3 regions of the Streptomyces sp. NPDC021356 genome follow, and region 2 is predicted to be linked to each of the others. Evidence: riboswitches for the same ligand, from Rfam matches in the RefSeq annotation. Region 2 holds a riboswitch; each other region holds the start of a gene.

The links. Region 2 has a riboswitch for cyclic di-AMP ahead of AB0G56_RS40915 (transglycosylase SLT domain-containing protein). Riboswitches for the same ligand answer to the same signal wherever they lie in the genome.
Positions count from the first base shown of each region.
Region 1: linked by a shared signal. The riboswitch ahead of AB0G56_RS18240 (C40 family peptidase) and the one ahead of AB0G56_RS40915 (transglycosylase SLT domain-containing protein) in region 2 are both predicted to bind cyclic di-AMP.
Region 3: linked by a shared signal. The riboswitch ahead of AB0G56_RS04605 (peptidoglycan DD-metalloendopeptidase family protein) and the one ahead of AB0G56_RS40915 (transglycosylase SLT domain-containing protein) in region 2 are both predicted to bind cyclic di-AMP.

Region 1 covers NZ_JBFACU010000012.1:98,006-103,472, reverse strand. Annotated here, with positions in the region: gene AB0G56_RS18255 (lysophospholipid acyltransferase family protein) at 1-260, shown strand, start outside; gene AB0G56_RS18250 (alpha/beta hydrolase) at 360-1,949, opposite strand; gene AB0G56_RS18245 (ANTAR domain-containing protein) at 2,199-2,558, opposite strand; cyclic di-AMP (ydaO/yuaA leader) riboswitch at 2,974-3,187, shown strand; gene AB0G56_RS18240 (C40 family peptidase) at 3,191-3,664, shown strand; gene AB0G56_RS18235 (ATP-binding protein) at 3,760-4,218, opposite strand; gene AB0G56_RS18230 (helix-turn-helix transcriptional regulator) at 4,439-5,299, shown strand; gene AB0G56_RS18225 (DUF397 domain-containing protein) at 5,335-5,467, shown strand, end outside.
Region 2 covers NZ_JBFACU010000069.1:8,254-13,720, forward strand. Annotated here, with positions in the region: gene AB0G56_RS40900 (ABC transporter ATP-binding protein) at 1-159, opposite strand, end outside; gene AB0G56_RS40905 (DUF2092 domain-containing protein) at 193-1,437, opposite strand; gene AB0G56_RS40910 (polyprenyl synthetase family protein) at 1,737-2,747, opposite strand; cyclic di-AMP (ydaO/yuaA leader) riboswitch at 3,421-3,613, shown strand; gene AB0G56_RS40915 (transglycosylase SLT domain-containing protein) at 3,618-4,112, shown strand; gene AB0G56_RS40920 (HAD family hydrolase) at 4,123-4,929, opposite strand; gene fahA (fumarylacetoacetase) at 5,428-5,467, shown strand, end outside.
Region 3 covers NZ_JBFACU010000003.1:103,989-109,455, reverse strand. Annotated here, with positions in the region: gene AB0G56_RS04615 (HPr family phosphocarrier protein) at 1-27, shown strand, start outside; gene AB0G56_RS04610 (GntR family transcriptional regulator) at 225-884, opposite strand; gene AB0G56_RS04605 (peptidoglycan DD-metalloendopeptidase family protein) at 1,163-1,921, opposite strand; cyclic di-AMP (ydaO/yuaA leader) riboswitch at 1,934-2,095, opposite strand; gene AB0G56_RS04600 (pitrilysin family protein) at 2,350-3,738, opposite strand; gene AB0G56_RS04595 (pitrilysin family protein) at 3,735-5,108, opposite strand.

The DNA of each region.
Region 1 (5,467 bases), on a different contig from region 2:
TCGAGGCGCAGCCCCCGGGCCGGGTCGTCCCGAGGATCCACCCCGTGGTCATCCGTTTCGGCCGCCCCCTGGACTTCTCCCGCTACGCCGGGATGGAGGACGAGAAGGCGATCCTGCGCGCCGTCACCGACGAGATCATGTACGCCGTCCTGTCCCTGTCCGGGCAGGAGTACGTCGATCAGTACGCGGCCGTGGCCAAGGCCGAGCAGGCCGCCGTCGCCGAGAGCGGCAGGGAACGCAGGTTCCCGCGGCCCCGCTGACCCGCTCACCGGCGGCCGGGGGCCAGGCCGGCGGTGTGGCGGACGTACCGAAGGGACGGCCGGGAGATCCGGCCGCCCCTTCGCGCGCGGTGCCCGGTGTTACGGCTTCGGCGTCGCGTGCGGACCGCAGGTCACGTCCGCCCGGTCCACCTCGCCGGTGAGCAGGTAGGCGTCCACCCGCGCGTTGATGCACGGGTTGACCAGACCGGTCACGCCGTGGGAGCCCGCGTCCTTCTCGGTGATCAGCCGGGAGCCCTTGAAGCGCTTGTGCAGCTCGACGGCGCCCGGGTACGGGGTGGCGGCGTCGCGTGTGGACTGCACGATCAGGACCGGCGGCAGACCCTTGCCGGTCTTGACGTCCAGCGGGGTCCGCTGCTTGACCGGCCAGGTGGCGCACGGCAGGTTCATCCATGCGTTGGACCAGGTCAGGAACGGGTACTGGGCGTTGAGCCGGGTGTTGTCCCGGTCCCACTTGTGCCAGCTGGTGGGCCACTTGGCGTCGGCGCACTCGACGGCGGTGTAGACCGCGTTGCTGTTCTCCGTGGCGATGTTGCCCGCGATGTCGCTCATGTCGGGGGCGGCGGCGTTGATCAGCGGCTGGGCGTCACCGGCGAAGTACTTGCTGAACGCCGTCGCCACCGGCACCCAGGAGGAGTCGTAGTACGGGGCGGTCTGGAAGAAGCCGAGCAGCTCGGCCGGGCCGACCACTCCGCCGATCGGGTGCTGCTTCGCGGTGGCGCGCAGCTGGAGCCACTTGGCCTGGACGGCGGCGCGGTTGGTGCCCAGGTGGAAGCTGGCGTCGTTCTTGGCGACCCAGTCCTGCCAGTCCTTCCAGCGGCCCTCGAAGGCGATGTCCTGGTTGAGGTTGGCCTCGTACCAGATGTTCTCCTGGGCCGGGTTGACGACGCTGTCGACGAGCATCCGGCGCACGTGGCCCGGGAACAACGTGCCGTAGACGGCCCCGAGGTAGGTGCCGTAGGAGACACCCAGGTAGTTGATCTTCTTCTCGCCGAGCGCGGCGCGGATGACGTCCAGGTCGCGGGCGGTGTTCGGCGTCGTCATCTGCTCGAGCATCGCGCGGCCGGTGCGGTCGTAGCAGCCGTCGGCGTACTCGCGGGCCAGCTTGCGCTGGGCGCGCTTGTCGGCCTCGGAGTCGGGCACCGGGTCCGCCTTGGGCGCCTTCACGTACTCCTGCGGGTCCGCGCAGGAGATGGGCGTGGAGTGGCCGACACCGCGCGGGTCGAAGCCGACGAAGTCGTAGGCCTTGGCCACATTGGCCCAGACGGGGTTCTTGGCGGTGACCCGGGCCGGGAACCGCAGGCCGGAGCCACCCGGTCCGCCCGGGTTGTAGACGAGGGCGCCCTGGCGCTCACCCTTGGTGCCGGTGTTGCCGATGCGGTCGACGGCGAGCTTGATCTGCTTGCCGTACGGGTGCGCGTAGTCGAGCGGCACCGAGACGTAGCCGCACTGGATGGGCTTGGCCAGCCCCCAGTCGGCGGGGCAGTCCTGCCAGTCGATGCCGGTCCTGGCGGCGCGGTCCGCGGCGATCGCCGCGCCGCGGGCCTCACGATCCTGGCCGTGGCGGCTGTCCGCGCTGGCCGCGGGGGCCGCCACGGCGCCGGCTATCAGGGTCGCCGTCACCAGCGCGCCGGCCGAACCGAGCGCGACAGCCCGGTTCTTCGGTCTCATGACCCTCAAGTGGGACCTCCCCGTACATCGTTGCGAATCGAGTACGGCGGATCCTTCCGGCTGTGAGGTGTCTGAGAACAGGGGTTGTTGACCTTCTTTGCCAATCCGATAACCGGCGTACGGTGTTCCGCTCAGCGGAGCCGGTTCGGCGCGCGCCCTGCGGGCGCCGTGCGCGCGGGCAGGGCGGGGCGCTGTGCGCGCGGGCGGGGCGCGGGGAGGGAGCGGCGCGCCGGGAGGGCTCGGGGCTGTTCAGGGCGCGCAGCGGCGCGCGGACCCGCGTGCGGCCTGGCGGTCGAGCGCCCGCCTCAGCTCCTCCAGCTCGGTGTCCGAGAGCGCACCGCCCTGGGCGAACTTCAGGATGTGCTCGGCGACCGTGCGCACCTTCGTGTTGGTGCGCTGCGAGACCTCGCGCAGGACCCGCCAGGCACCGTCCGGCGGGACGCGCCCGACGGCCACCAGCGCCCCGATGGCCTGGTCGATGACGGCGTGCGACGTCAGGGCGCGCTGCAACTGGTCGATCTCCTCGTGCAGCCGCTCGTGCTCCGCCACCAGGTCCGTGACGGACAGCGGCTGGAGCGGGTGCCGCCTGGACATCGCGAAGAACGCCATGGAGATCCCCTGGGTCGTCGAACGGCCGGAGTTCCGCCTCCAGCTTGCTGCATGAGGGCCGCGCGCACGACCGGAGGCGGGCGGCGCGGGACCCGTCCGCCGCAGGGCCCCGGCACCTGCGGCGGACGAGGGCCGAAACGGCCCAAATGGTGTACCTCCTTTCGGCGTAGGCAAACGTTCTTTTTCCAGGGCCGTTCGGGTTGCACGGCGCGCGTTCCCGGATGGCGGAACGACATCTTCCGCTGCTGGTCCCGGGCTTGCGGGGTGCACGGACAGTTGTTCGAGCGCACGACCGTCCACCCGAACGGGCGAGTGGTGAGTAACAGCACAAAGGACCCGTTCCGTTGGGATTTTCTGACATCCATAGGTGAAGATCCCTGTCTGACGACAAGCCCCCGCCACAACGGCGGGGCGGTCCGGGCGGACGCCGAGTCCTGCCGCCGCCCGGATGACCGGTCGACGGAAGTGGATCGGCAGGAGTGGAGGACCCGAGCACGACGGGTCGCCGGCACGGTCACACCATGACCGGGCCGAGCAGCCCTTGGGGTGAAGCCGCTTGCGGGCGGCCGGGCTACTTCGCCAGCCCGAATCCGACAGGTCATCCTTCACAGGCGGCTGACGAAGGGTTGCGCATGACTGCGCTCAATCGTGTCCCGTCGCTCATGGCCCGGGCCGGCACGGCCTCGGCCCTGACCCTCGCCGCCGTCGGCGGCTCGATCGTGGTGCCCGGCGTCGCCTCCGACGCCTCGGCCGCGACCATGGCGACGAAGGCGCTGCAGATCGCGGCGTCCAAGAAGGGCTCCCCTTACCAGTGGGGCGCAACGGGCCCGCGCAGGTTCGACTGCTCCGGTCTGACGCTGTACTCCTTCAAGAGGGCGGGCAAGAAGCTGCCCCGCACGGCCGCGCAGCAATACAACAAGTCGCGGCACATCTCCTCCAGGAGCCGCCGGGCCGGAGACCTGGTGTTCTTCCACTCCGGCTCGTACGTCTACCACGTCGGCATCTACGCCGGCTCGGGCAGGATCTGGCACGCCCCGAAGACCGGGGACGTGGTGAAGCTGGAGAAGATCTGGACCAGGAGCGTCTGGTACGGCCGGGTCAGCTGACCCGCCCGGGAAGCGGCGGCGGTCCCGGCGGGCGTCGCCACCGCCCCCGGGCGGCGGTCGGGGACACCGACGAAGCCGCCGACAGGGCCGTACGCCTAGGGCTCCTGCCGTCCCGCCGCCGTGACCGGTTGGGGGCGCACCGGCCACGGGAGGTCCACGCTGACCGTCTTGCCGCCCTCACGGGTGGGCCGCACGGTCACCCTGCCGCCGCACTCCGCGGTGAGGCACCGGATGATCACCATGCCCCGGCCGTTGTCCTGCTGGACAGCGGCCGGCAGTCGTCTGGGGAACCGCGGGTGGCTGTCGGTGACCCCGATGCGCAGTTGTTCGTCGCGGTCGAGGACGAGGTCCACCCTGAAGGTGGGCGACTGGCCGAGGGTGTGCTGTACGGCGTTGGTGGCGAGTTCCGAGACGATGAGCCGCACGGTGTCCGCGGTGTCCGTCTCCGACGGCAGGCCCCACTCCGCCAGCGTGCCGACCGCGTAGCTTCGGGCGACCGCCACCGAGGCGGGATCGCTCGGCAGAGTGACGGATGCTTCCAGGTGGTCTGCCATGGCGACGTCGTCCCTTTCCCGCGGGACCGCGGTTGGACACGGAGCGGATGGTTTCGAGTACGGTCCCGGACTGGTGGTTCGCCGCCAGATTGCCACCACCGGGCCGGTCCCGGATGGCGATCCACCGAGATGTGCATATATCTGTCCCTCGAAGCGGTGAACTCTGCGACGGGAGACCGTATTTGACACCCTTCCGGGAAAGTAGTGAGGAGCCGGTCCCATGCAGCACGGTCCCGCGGTGCGCCGCCGCAAGCTCGGAGCCGAACTGCGCAGCCTGCGCACCGGCGCGGGTCTCACCAGCGGCGAGGCGGCCCGGCTCGTGGGCTGGCACCAGTCGAAGGTGAGCCGGATCGAGACCGGCGCCAGTGGGGTGAAACCGGCCGATGTGCGGTTACTGCTGGACGCCTACGCGGTCCGCGACTCCCAGCTGCGGGAACTGCTGCTGGTGCTGGCGGGCTCCGACGACGGCGACGGCCGGCACCACTGGTGGCACGCCTATCGCGGCGTACTGCCCCCGACGTACCGGGACTTCATCAGTCTGGAGTCACAGGCGAGCGCGATGCGCACGCTGGAGACCTCGGTCGTCCCCGGGCTGCTCCAGACACCGGAGTACGCCCGTGCGGTGACGCGGGCCGCCGTGGACGGACTCGACGACGACCGGCTGGACGCGCTGGTGGAGGTGCGGCTGGCCCGTCAGGCCGTGCTGCGGTCCGACCGGCCGCTCACGCTGAACGCGGTGCTGGACGAGGCGGTGCTGCGCCGGGAGGTCGGCGGCCCCGAGATCATGGCCCGGCAGCTGGAGCGGCTGACCGAGGCGGCGCGGCTGCCCCAAGTGTCCTTGCAGGTCCTGCCGTTCGCCGCCGGGGCGCACATCGGCGTGACCGGCCCTTTCGTCATCTTCTCATTTTCGAACACTTCTGATCTGGATGTGGTCGTTCTTGACCACTTGACGCGTAGCTTCCATCTCGAACGGAAAGAAGACCTGGAGGCCTACACGGAGGCCTTCGACACCCTTCGGTTCCATGCCCTGTCGATCGAGGACTCGCTGGACTTCATCGCGGGGATGCGCCAGGACAGGTGACGGCGCGCGACCACGTCAAACGTCAAGGAGGCACCATGTCTGCTCTGCCTCGGACCGTACCTTCCACGACCGATCTGCACGCCGTGCGGTGGCTGCGCAGCAGCTACAGCACGGGAGCGAACAACTGCGTCGAGACAGCCCGGCCTGCCGCCGAGCCGTACGCCGGGC
Region 2 (5,467 bases):
CGCCGGAACGGTCAGGTCGAGACCGTCGACGGCGAGCTGGCCGCCGCGGTAGCGCTTGGTGAGGGCGCGGGTGCGGATGACACTGCCGTCACCGTCACTGCCGTCACGGCCTCGCCCGCCGCCGCTCTCACGGGCGCGCCCGCCGTCCGCGTCGTCCATCGGCTCCCCCGCTCCGTCGAGTCTCCGGCGTGCTCACCGCCCGGTGTTCGCCGCCTTCACCAGGGCGTCCTTGGTGACGGCTCCGACGTAGACCTTGCCGTCGTCCGTCATCAGAGCGTTGACCAGGCGGGTGGAGAAGACCGTGCCCTTGCCGAACTTGCCGCTCACGTGGTCGCCGAGCGAGCCCAGGAAGCCGCTCAGGTCACCGCTGCCGGAGTGGCTCGTCGGGAGGCCGCCCTTGCCGCCGGTGTCGAAGGCGGCGATGGAGTTCCAGCCCTTGCCGATGACCTTCACGCCGTCCTTGCCCAGGCCCTTGTCCTGCGAGAAGTCCTTGGGCGGGGTGAAGTCCTGGTGCGGGGCGCCGGGCTTGAGCCCGTGCTCGCCCGCCTTGTCGTCCTTCTCCTCGGTGATCTTCGCGCCCTTGGGCGGGGTGAAGTCGAACGTGGAGGCGGCCGGCGCGGCGAAGCTGACCTGGGTGAAGCCCGCGTCGACCACGGCGGCGCCGCCGCTCGCCGGGGTCAGCGTGAACTTCAGCGGCATCCCGGTCTTGGAGTCCACCGCGATACTGATCGCCCCGACGGTGGTGCCGGAGGCGTGCTTGGGCTCTATGACCAGCTTGTAGGCGTCCCGCCCGGCGACCTGTGCGGTGCCGTCGACGGTGACCGAGGTGGTGTCGTCGACCGACTTCAGGGCCTCGTCGGCGAAGTCCTTGGGCGTGGCGGGGACCTTCCGGTCCTTCCCCTTGGCGCCGTCCTGGGCGGCGGTGCCGTGGTAGACCTCGTTGGACTTGCTGTCGTAGCCCCAGATGTCCTTGCCGTTGTGGATGAGGTTGTACTCGGCGGCGTTCTCGATCAGCGAGAGCTTCTGCCGGTCCGGTCCGTCGGCGGCGACGCGCAGCGTGTGCGTGCCGGAGATCAGCCCGGTCAGCTTGGAGGTGGGATCGGCGGACGATCCGTCGCCGCCGCCCTTGACGGCGCCGGAGGCGAGGCTGCTCTCCAGGCCGCCGAGGTTCGGCAGGCCGAGGTCGGTGGTGATCCTGACCGTGCCGGACAGTCGCTCGACGTCCGACTTGGCGATCTTCTCGATCAGTTGCTGTGCGGTGATCTTCGGCAGGTGAGGGTCGCCGGAGTCGGCGAGTGCCGGGACGAGCCCGATGGTCGCCGCCGCCACCCCCACCACCGCGACCGGGACGACGTAGCGCGCGGCCTTGCGGCGCACCGAGTGCCTGCCGTCGGCCTCCGCGGCGTCCCTGCTGTCGTCGGATTCGTACGGTGCCATGTGTGCCTTACCTCCGTCGTCGGCGGCGGCTGCCCGTGTGCACTTCTCCCACCCCAAGCCGCCATTCTCACCCGAATCGGTGAGGAGTGGTGTGGTCCGTGCTTCCATCTGACCAAATCGGCCGCGCGAAAGCGTCAGACCCCGGAGCCAACTCCGTGTACCTCTGCGGTATGACACACAAGGGCGGAGTCTCCACCACCCCGTAGGGGTCGGGGTGGAGACGCCGCCCTCCGGCCCAGGTGAGCGGGGCCGGGCCGGTGGTGGCCGGTAGCCGGTGGCCCCTGGAGGTCCGGGCCCGGCTAGCCGGCCCGGTGCACGACCGCGTCGCACAGCTGGAGCAGCCCCGCCTTCGCGTCGCACTCGCGCAGCGGCGCCAGTGCGGCCCGCGCCTCCTCCGCGTACCGGACGGTGTCGCGGCGCGCCTGTTCCAGAGCCGGATGCGCGCGCAGCGCCGCCAGCGCCTCGGCGTGCCGCGCGTCGTCGCTCAGGTCGGAGTCGAGCAGTTCACACAGGGCGATGTCCTCGGCCAGCCCCAGCCGCGCCGCGCGCTCGCGCAGCCGCAGCACCGGGAGGGTCGCGACGCCCTCGCGCAGGTCGGTGCCGGGTGTCTTGCCGGACTCGTGGGAGTCGGAAGCGATGTCCAGGACGTCGTCCGCCAGCTGGAAGGCGACGCCGAGCCGCTCCCCGTACTGCGTGAGCACGTCAACGACGGTCTCGTCGGCCCCGGACATCATCGCGCCGAACCGGCACGACACGGCCACCAGGGATCCCGTCTTGCCGCCCAGTACGTCCAGGTAGTGCTCGACGGGGTCCCTGCCGTCCTGCGGGCCCGCCGTCTCCAGGATCTGCCCGGTGACCAGCCGTTCGAACGCCAGGGCCTGCACCCGGACGGCCTCCGGGCCGAGGTCGGCGAGGATCTGCGAGGCCCGGGCGAAGAGGAAGTCGCCGGTGAGCACCGCCACCGAGTTGCCCCAGCGAGTGTTCGCACTGGCCACTCCGCGCCGCACGGCGGCCTCGTCCATGACGTCGTCGTGGTAGAGCGTGGCCAGGTGGGTCAGCTCCACGACGACGGCCGACGGCACGACCCCCGGCGCGTACGGGTCACCGAACTGGGCCGCGAGCATCACGAGCAGCGGACGGAACCGCTTCCCGCCGGCCTTGACGAGGTGCTGAGCGGCCTCCGTGATGAACGGGACCTCGCTCTTGGTGGCTTCGAGCAGCCCTTCCTCGACAGCCGCCAACCCGGCCTGGACATCGGCTTCGAGAGCCTGGTCCCGCACGCTCAGCCCGAACGGCCCGACGACGGTCACGAGGGGTCTCCTGTCTGCTGGTGTCTGCTGGCGTTACACGGTTTGTCGATAGGTCGCTGCCATCACTCAAGTCAGCGTATCCGGTCACGTTTCGATCACCGATAGCGCCCACCGATACAGGCCAGGTGGTATCGGATCACGACCGATATGTTTTCGATCACCACATATGAACAGATATTTATCGACTCCCTCCTCCCTACCCGGCCCCCTCCCTGCTCTCACCCTTCCCCGGAACCCGCCCCCGCCTATACATACGTACGAACAGGGCCACGGCCTCACCAAGCGTGACGACCGTCACCCTTCCACCCTTCGCATCACGTCCCGCACCACACCCTCGTTCCCGATTCCCCCTCCCCTCCGCTTCACCCTCACCACCGCGAGTCCGATTTACCCCTATTGGTATTTCAATTCCTCTTGGCCGTAAATGCTCCTCAGTGGATTATTCCGTGAGTTGAGTCACGCTCGCACCGCCGACCCATCACCCCCCGGACACCCCCCACTCCCCTTCCTCCGCAAGCCAGTTGACCCTTGGCGAATGCAAAGGATCAAGCACCCGAAACACCCCAGAACAAGGTCAACTAGGGCGATGTATGAATCAGGTACTTGTTCGGGACATGTGCTCTCGCATACGTTCCCGGCCAGTCGGGCGGACCGCCGAATCCTGCCACCGCCCGATATCCATCGACCGAACCACTCATGGCAGGAGCGGGGGACCCAGGTAAGTCGCCGGGCCGGAGCGGCGTACGTCGTCCCACGTCGTACGCCGCGCCGGAACGGCTCGGGGTGAAGCCGCGCCCTCCGGGGCGCGGCCGGGCACCTCCCCGCCCGAACCCGACAGCTCACCTCGCAGGCGACGGAGAGGAATCCGCCATGCACGCAAACGGTCACCGCCGTTCCCGCACCGCTCGCCTCGTCCGCACCCTCGCCGTCTCCGGCACGGGTGCCGCCGTCCTCGCCCTGCCCCTGATCGGCGCCGCCAGCGCCTCCGCGGCCACCACCACGACGGCCACGACCACCGCCACGGCGGCGAGCAGCGTCGCCTACCCGAACACCCTGGACGGCTGGATCCGCGAGTCGCTCGCGATCATGGGCCAGAAGGGCATCCCCGGCACGTACAACGGCATCTACCGCAACGTGATGCGCGAGTCGTCCGGCAACCCGATGGCCATCAACAACTGGGACTCCAACGCCGCCGCGGGCATCCCGTCCAAGGGCCTGCTCCAGGTCATCCAGCCGACCTTCAACGCCTACCACGTGGCCGGCACGTCGTTCGACATCTACAACCCGGTCTCCAACATCACGGCCGCCTGCAACTACGCAGCCGCGCGCTACGGCTCCATCGACAACGTCTACAGCGCGTACTGAGCCGACCGAGTCAGGTGAACAGTCGCTCGAGGACGACGGCCACGCCGTCGTCCTCGTTCGACGTGGTGACCTCGTCGGCGACCGCCTTCAGCTCCGGGTGGGCGTCGGCCATCGCCACCCCGCGGGCGGCCCACCGGAACATGGGGATGTCGTTCGGCATGTCCCCGAAGGCGAGGGTGTCCTCGGGCCCCAGCCCCAGACGCCCGGCGGCCAGCGCGAGACCGGTCGCCTTGGTGATGCCGCGGGGCTGCAGTTCCACGGTCCCCGGGCCCGACATGGTGACCGTGGCGAGGGAACCGACCACACCGCGGGCCGCCTCCGCGAGTTCGTCGTCGGACAGGCCGGGATGGCGGAGCAGCACCTTGCTGATGGGCGCGCGCCACAGGTCGTCGCGCCGCCCCACCCGCTGGGCGGGCAGGGTCGGGTGCGGCATGCGGTACCCGGGCTCGATGAGCGTGCGCCCGTCCACCCCGTCCTGGTCGACCGCCGCGTACACCTCGCCCACCTCGGCCTCGATCTTGCCGAGCGCCGTCTCGGCCGTCTCCCGGTCCAGCGTCACCGACCACAGCAGGCGGTCCGCCCCGGCGTCGTAGAGCTGCGCGCCCTGGCCGCAGACCGCGAGCCCCGTGCACCCCAGGTCCTTGAGCAGCGACCGCACCCTCGGTGCCGGCCGGCCGGTCACGACGAGGTGCCGGGCGCCCGCCGCCGCCACCCGCGCGAGCGCGGCGAGGGAACGCTCGGACAGGGTGTCGTCGCCGCGCAGCAGCGTTCCGTCCAGGTCCGTGGCGATGAGGGCGGGGGCGAGGCGAACGGGCATGATCAGAGAATACGGATCATCCGCCACGCGGGTGACGCACGGGAACGGGGCGTCGTGTCCGGTGGGCCGCGCCCATGCGGCGGCGGTGCCGGGTGGTGGGGCCGGGTCGGTGCCGGGTGGTGAGGCCGGGTCGGTGGCGGGTGACGGCCGGGTGGCCGGGTGGCCGCCAACGGGAGCGCGCCTTCTCGGCGAACGCCACGGTGCCGTCGTACGACTGCGGGAAGGTGGCCGTCGGGCTCGGGGTGCCGTGCTCCGCGCACAGTTCGTCCTCCTGCGGGACGGACCCACCCCGTTCGCCCCGCCCGCCCCGTCCGTCTCCAAGGGCACTGAGGCGCAATTGACCGCCCCGGCAAGCCCAATCCAGACATTGCGGACTCTTTGTCCCCTGCCCAAGACGGCACCTCTTCCGTAACGTGTGGCGCGACCACATGACCGTGTGGCCCGGCCGCCGCCTGCGCCCCACGGAACGCACGGCACACGAAAGAGAGGCAGAACCCGATGCCCCCCTTCGAGGTCCCCGAGGGCGACCCCTTCGGTC
Region 3 (5,467 bases), on a different contig from region 2:
CTCGAGGAGCTTCCCGAGACCGTCTGACCGGTCGCCGGTCGCGGCGGCACATATCGCGTACGGAAACCGCGTCGTCCCCATCTTTCCGGGCGGCGCGGTTTTCGTATGGCCCCGGTGGCGGGAAATGCGGAGCGCGTCGGGGACGCCTGAACCAATTCAAGGCAGCGTGAATACCGCCCCGGGCAACCCCTCAGGCGATTTCCTCTTTGTATACCGCAGTCGTGTTAATTCCGTCCGCCCGATGTGTTGAGGGGACGTTTCAGAGTCCTCACTCGGTGCGCGGCGGTCACCCGTTCGGTGTGCAGGGCGGCGAGTGCCCGGGCGCGTTCGGTGTCGCCGCGTGCCACGGCGTCCGTGATCGCCCCGTGCTCGGCCCACGCCTCCACCGGGTCGGCCGCGTCCGGCACCCCGTACATCCAGGCGATCTTGTGCCGCACCTGCGCCAGTACGGTGCTCAGCGCGGCGCTGCCGCAGGCCTGGGCCAGGGTCTCGTGGAACCAGGCCGCCAGGGACCGCAGTTCCTCGCCGCCGCCGCTCACCGCCCGCTCCTGCCCCAGCCTGACCAGGCCTCGCAGCACCTTCAGATGGGCCTCGGTGCGCCGCTGGGCGGCCCGCGCGGCACCCAGCGGCTCCAGCAGGAGGCGCATCTCCAGCAGGTCGGCGGCCTCCTGCTCGGTCGGCTCGGCGACGCAGGCGCCCGCGTGCCGCCGGGTCACGACGAAGCCCTCGGCCTCCAGGGTGCGCAGCGCCTCGCGCACGGGCACGCGCGAGACGCCGTAGCGGCGTGCGAGGACTTCCTCGGTGAGCCTGGTGCCGCGTTCGTGGACCCCGGCGACGATGTCGTCCCGGATCGCCGTGCACACCGCGTGCGCCGGAACGCGCATGACCGACCTCCGCATTGATCCCCGTGGAACTCCCGCGATGAACGCGTGTTCCGTGACTCTATGACAACGCGCGGGAATTTCCGACGGCGTGAAGGAATCCGGGGATATTTTTTTGGACAGCACGGAAGCACGGAAGCACGGAAGCACGGAAGTGCGGAAGTGCGGAAGTGCGGAAGTGCTGAAGTACGGAAACAGGCGCCGGAATGCGGAGAGCCCCGGCCGGTGGGCCGGGGCTCTGCCTGACGGTCAGCGCTTCACGCCCTCGGGCGTGTGCCGCCTCAGACGGGCACGCCGTGCTTGCGGAGGTAGGCGATCGGGTCGACGTCCGAGCCGTAGTCCGGGGTGGTGCGCGCCTCGAAGTGGAGGTGCGGGCCGGTGGCGTTGCCGGTGGCGCCGGACAGGCCGATCTGCTGACCTGGCGTGACCTGCTGGCCCACCGAGACGCCGATGGACGACAGGTGACCGTACTGGGTGTACATGCCGTCGGCCATCCTGATCACGATCTGGTTGCCGTACGCCCCGCCCCAGCCGGTCTGCACGACGGTGCCGACGCCGACCGCGTGCACCTCGGTGCCGGCGGCGGCATGGAAGTCGATGCCGGTGTGGGAACCGGAGGACCACAGGGAGCCACCGGTCTTGTAGCCGGTGGAGACGTAGGAGCCGGTGATCGGCGGCACGAAGGTGTTGAGGCGCCGGCGCTCGGCCTCGCGGGCGGCCCGCTCCTTGGCCTCGCGCGCCTTCTTCGCCTGCTCGGCGGCCCGCTTGCGCGCGGCCTCCTCGGCCTGCTTCTGCCGGGCCGCATCCAGCTGGGCGGTGGCCTGCGCGTCGACCCGTTCGGCCACGGTGTCGCCGAGGGTGACGACCGGGGTGAGCCCCGTGTCCGCCGGGGCGGGGGTCTCGGCGGCGAGGGCCGGGGAGGCGGCGAGGGTGCCGATGACACCGGTGGTGGTGAGGGCCGCTACGCCCGCCGCGCGGGCGGTGGTTCGCTGCATCCGGCTGGGGCGACGGTGCTTCCCGGTGGCGCGCGTGAACGCCATGTGGTGGCTGGTCCTTTCCTTCCCTCTCGCCTACCGGGTTAGCTGACGGGTTCGGAGCAGGAAGGTCTCCTACGGGCCCCGCGCGCGGCGCGCGGTGTCCGATTCACCCCAGGGACTGCGTGGGTCCCCGGCTCCCCTGGCTCGCGCCGTACGGGGACTCGGCGATGACTGTCCGGTGCCGCGGGTGCGGCGCACTGCCCGACGAACAGCCGGACCGACGCTAGACGGGGCCGCTTCCGCATCCCAAACGGATCCGCGTTTTTGTAGCGCAGCCCACAGGGCAGACAGGCGGTCTCTCCCGCAATCCGGACATCACGGGGCCCTGGTGACGCCTCGGTCACCAGGGCCTCCCGCGTACCTGACTCTCGGTCTTCTCCGGGGCTCCCGCGTAGCTGCCTCTCGGTCACCCCCGCGGCTCCCGGCCTTCGTTACTCGGCGGCGACGACGGTCACCGGGCCGGCGCCGACGGCTTCGACGGGCTCCCTGATCTGCGCCGCGTCACCGACGAGAACCGTCACCAGCCGGTCCACCGGGAACGCGCTGACGACCGCCGCGGTGGCCTCCACCGTGCCGGTCTCGGCGAGCTGCTGATAGAGCGTCGCCTGGTAGTCGTCCGGCAGGTGCTGCTCGACCTGGTCGGCCAGCGTGCTCGCCACGGCGGCGGCCGTCTCGTACTTGAGCGGCGCCACACCGACGAGGTTCTGCACGGCGACGTCCCGCTCGGCCTCGGTGAGCCCCTCGGCGGCGAGCTTGCGCAGCACCGTGAAGAGGTCGTCCAGGGCCGGGCCGGTGTTGGGCGTGTCGACCGAGCCGCTGATCGCGAGCATCGCCGCGCCGGTGCCGTCGGGCGCGGAGCGCAGCACCTGGCCGAACGAGCGCACCCCGTAGGTGTAGCCCTTCTCCTCGCGCAGGACGCGGTCCAGGCGGGAGGTGAGGGTGCCGCCCAGGCAGTAGGTGCCGAGCACCTGGGCGGGCCACACGCGGTCGTGCCGGTCGGGTCCGACGCGGCCGATGAGCAGCTGCGTCTGCACGGCGCCGGGCCGGTCCACGATCACCACACGGCCGGTGTCGTCGGCGGTGACCGGCGGCACCGGCCGCGGCTCGGCCGGCGAGCCGGTCCAGGCGCCCAGGGTCTCGCCGAGCAGTTCGCCGAGGTCGATGCCGGTGAGGTCGCCGACGACCACGGCGGTGGCGGTCGCGGGCCGCACGTGCCGGTCGTAGAAGGCGCGGACGGCGGAGGCGTCGACGGCGCGGACGGTCTCCTCCGTGCCCTGGCGCGGCCGCGACATGCGCGTGCCGGCCGGGAACAGCTCCTTGGAGAGTTCCTTGGCGGCGCGGCGGGAGGGGTTGGCCAGCTCGTGCGGGATCTCGTCGAGCCGGTTGCGCACCAGCCGCTCGACCTCGGACTCGGCGAACGCGGGCGCCCTCAGTGCGTCGGAGAGCAGCCCGAGCCCCTTGGCCAGGCGGGAGGCCGGGACCTCCAGGCTGAGCCGTACGCCGGGGTGGTCGGCGTGGGTGTCCAGGGTGGCGCCCGCGCGCTCCAGCTCGGCGGCGAACTCCTCGGCGGAGTGCTTGTCGGTGCCCTCGGAGAAGGCCCGCGCCATGATGGTGGCGACGCCGTCCAGGCCGGCCGGCTCGGCGTCCAGGGGCGCGTCGAGGAGCACCTCGACGGCGACGACCTGCTGGCCGGGACGGTGGCAGCGCAGCACCGTCAGGCCGTTGTCCAGCGTGCCGCGCTCGGGGGCCGGGAACGCCCACGGCCGGGCCTCGCCCGCCTGGGGGCGGGGGTGGAAGTCCATGGTGGCCAGCTCGGTCACTTCGCCGTCTCCTCGGTGTCTTCGCCGGCCGCGGCGTCCGCGTCCGGTGCCTGCTCCTGTGCGTCGGGGGCGGTCGGCTCGTAGACGAGGACCGCGCGGTTGTCGGGGCGCAGACGGGCCTTGGCGACCTCCTGGACCTCCTCGGGCGTCACCTCCAGTACGCGCTGGACGGCGGTCAGGGCGAGCTGCGGGTCGCCGAACAGGACGGCGTAGCGGCACAGTTCGTCGGCGCGGCCCGCGACGGTGCCGAGCCGGTCCAGCCACTCGCGCTCCAGCTGGGCCTGGGCGCGCTCCATCTCCTCGGCGGTCGGGCCCTCCTCGGCGAAGCGGGCCAGCTCCTCGTCGATGGCGGTCTCGATGACCGGTACCTCGACGTCGCCGGAGGTCTTCACGTCGAGCCAGCCCAGGGAGGGCGCGCCGGCCAGCCGCAGCAGGCCGAACCCGGCCGCGACGGCGGTACGGTCGCGGCGCACCAGGCGGTTGTACAGCCGGGAGGACTCGCCGCCGCCGAGGACGGTCAGGGCGAGGTCGGCCGCGTCGCACGCGCGCGTGCCGTCGTGCGGGAGCCGGTAGGCGGCCATCAGGGCGCGGGCCGGGACCTCCTCCTCGACGACCTCGCGCAGCTGCCCGCCGAGGACGTCGGGCAGCGAGCCGTCGCGGGGCTGGGGCTTGCCGTCGTGGGACTCGATGGAGCCGAAGTACTTCTCGATCCACGCGAGGGTCTGCTGCGGGTCGATGTCGCCGACGACCGAGAGGACCGCGTTGTTCGGCGCGTAGTACGTCCGGAAGAACGCGCGCGCGTCCTCCAGGGTGGCCGCGTCCAGGTCCGCCATGGACCCGATCGGCGTGTGGTGGTACGGGTGGCCCTCCGGGTAGGCGAGGGCGGTCAGCCGCTCGAAGGCGGTCCCGTAGGGGACGTTGTCGTAGCGCTGGCGGCGCTCGTTCTTGACGACGTCGCGCTGGTTCTCCATCGACTCGTCGTCCAGGGCGGCGAGCAGGGAGCCCATGCGGTCGGCCTCCAGCCAGAGCGCCAGCTCCAGCTGGTGGGCGGGCATGGTCTCGAAGTAGTTGGTGCGTTCGAAGCTGGTGGTGCCGTTGAGCGAGCCGCCGGCGCCCTGCACCAGTTCGAAGTGACCGTTCCCCTTCACCTGGGCGGAGCCCTGGAACATCAGGTGCTCGAAAAGGTGAGCCAGACCGGTACGTCCCTTGACCTCGTGGCGGGAGCCGACGTCGTACCAGAGGCACACCGCCGCGACCGGGGTCAGGTGGTCCTCGGAGAGCACCACGCGCAGGCCGTTGGCCAGACGGTGCTCGGTCGCTGTCAGGCCGCCGGAGCCTGCCTCGGCTGTGGCCGTGTGACCCTTGGGCATGTACGTCCCTTCGATCGCGATGGCGGTCCGGGAACCGCCCTGTTCCTGCCGGTCCTGCCACCTTATGCAAGCGTGCGGACGCCTGGCGAAGTTCCCGGCGGGGGTACGCCCAGAGCGAGATCGAAGTGGGGGTGGGGTCGGGGGGGGCGGGGCCGGAGCGGAGCCGGGGGCGCGGACGGGGTCGGGAGCGGGAGCAGACGGCGCTGGGGAGGCACGCGGGCGGGGCGTGCGGGCGGCAGGACGACGCGCCCGGGCGGGGCCGACGCACGGGCGGCGGGCGGGACTTCGGCGGAAGGTGGAGGGACGGGGGCGGGCGGTTCGGGTGCGGGCTGTGCGCGGGCGTGCTGTGCGCGGGCGTG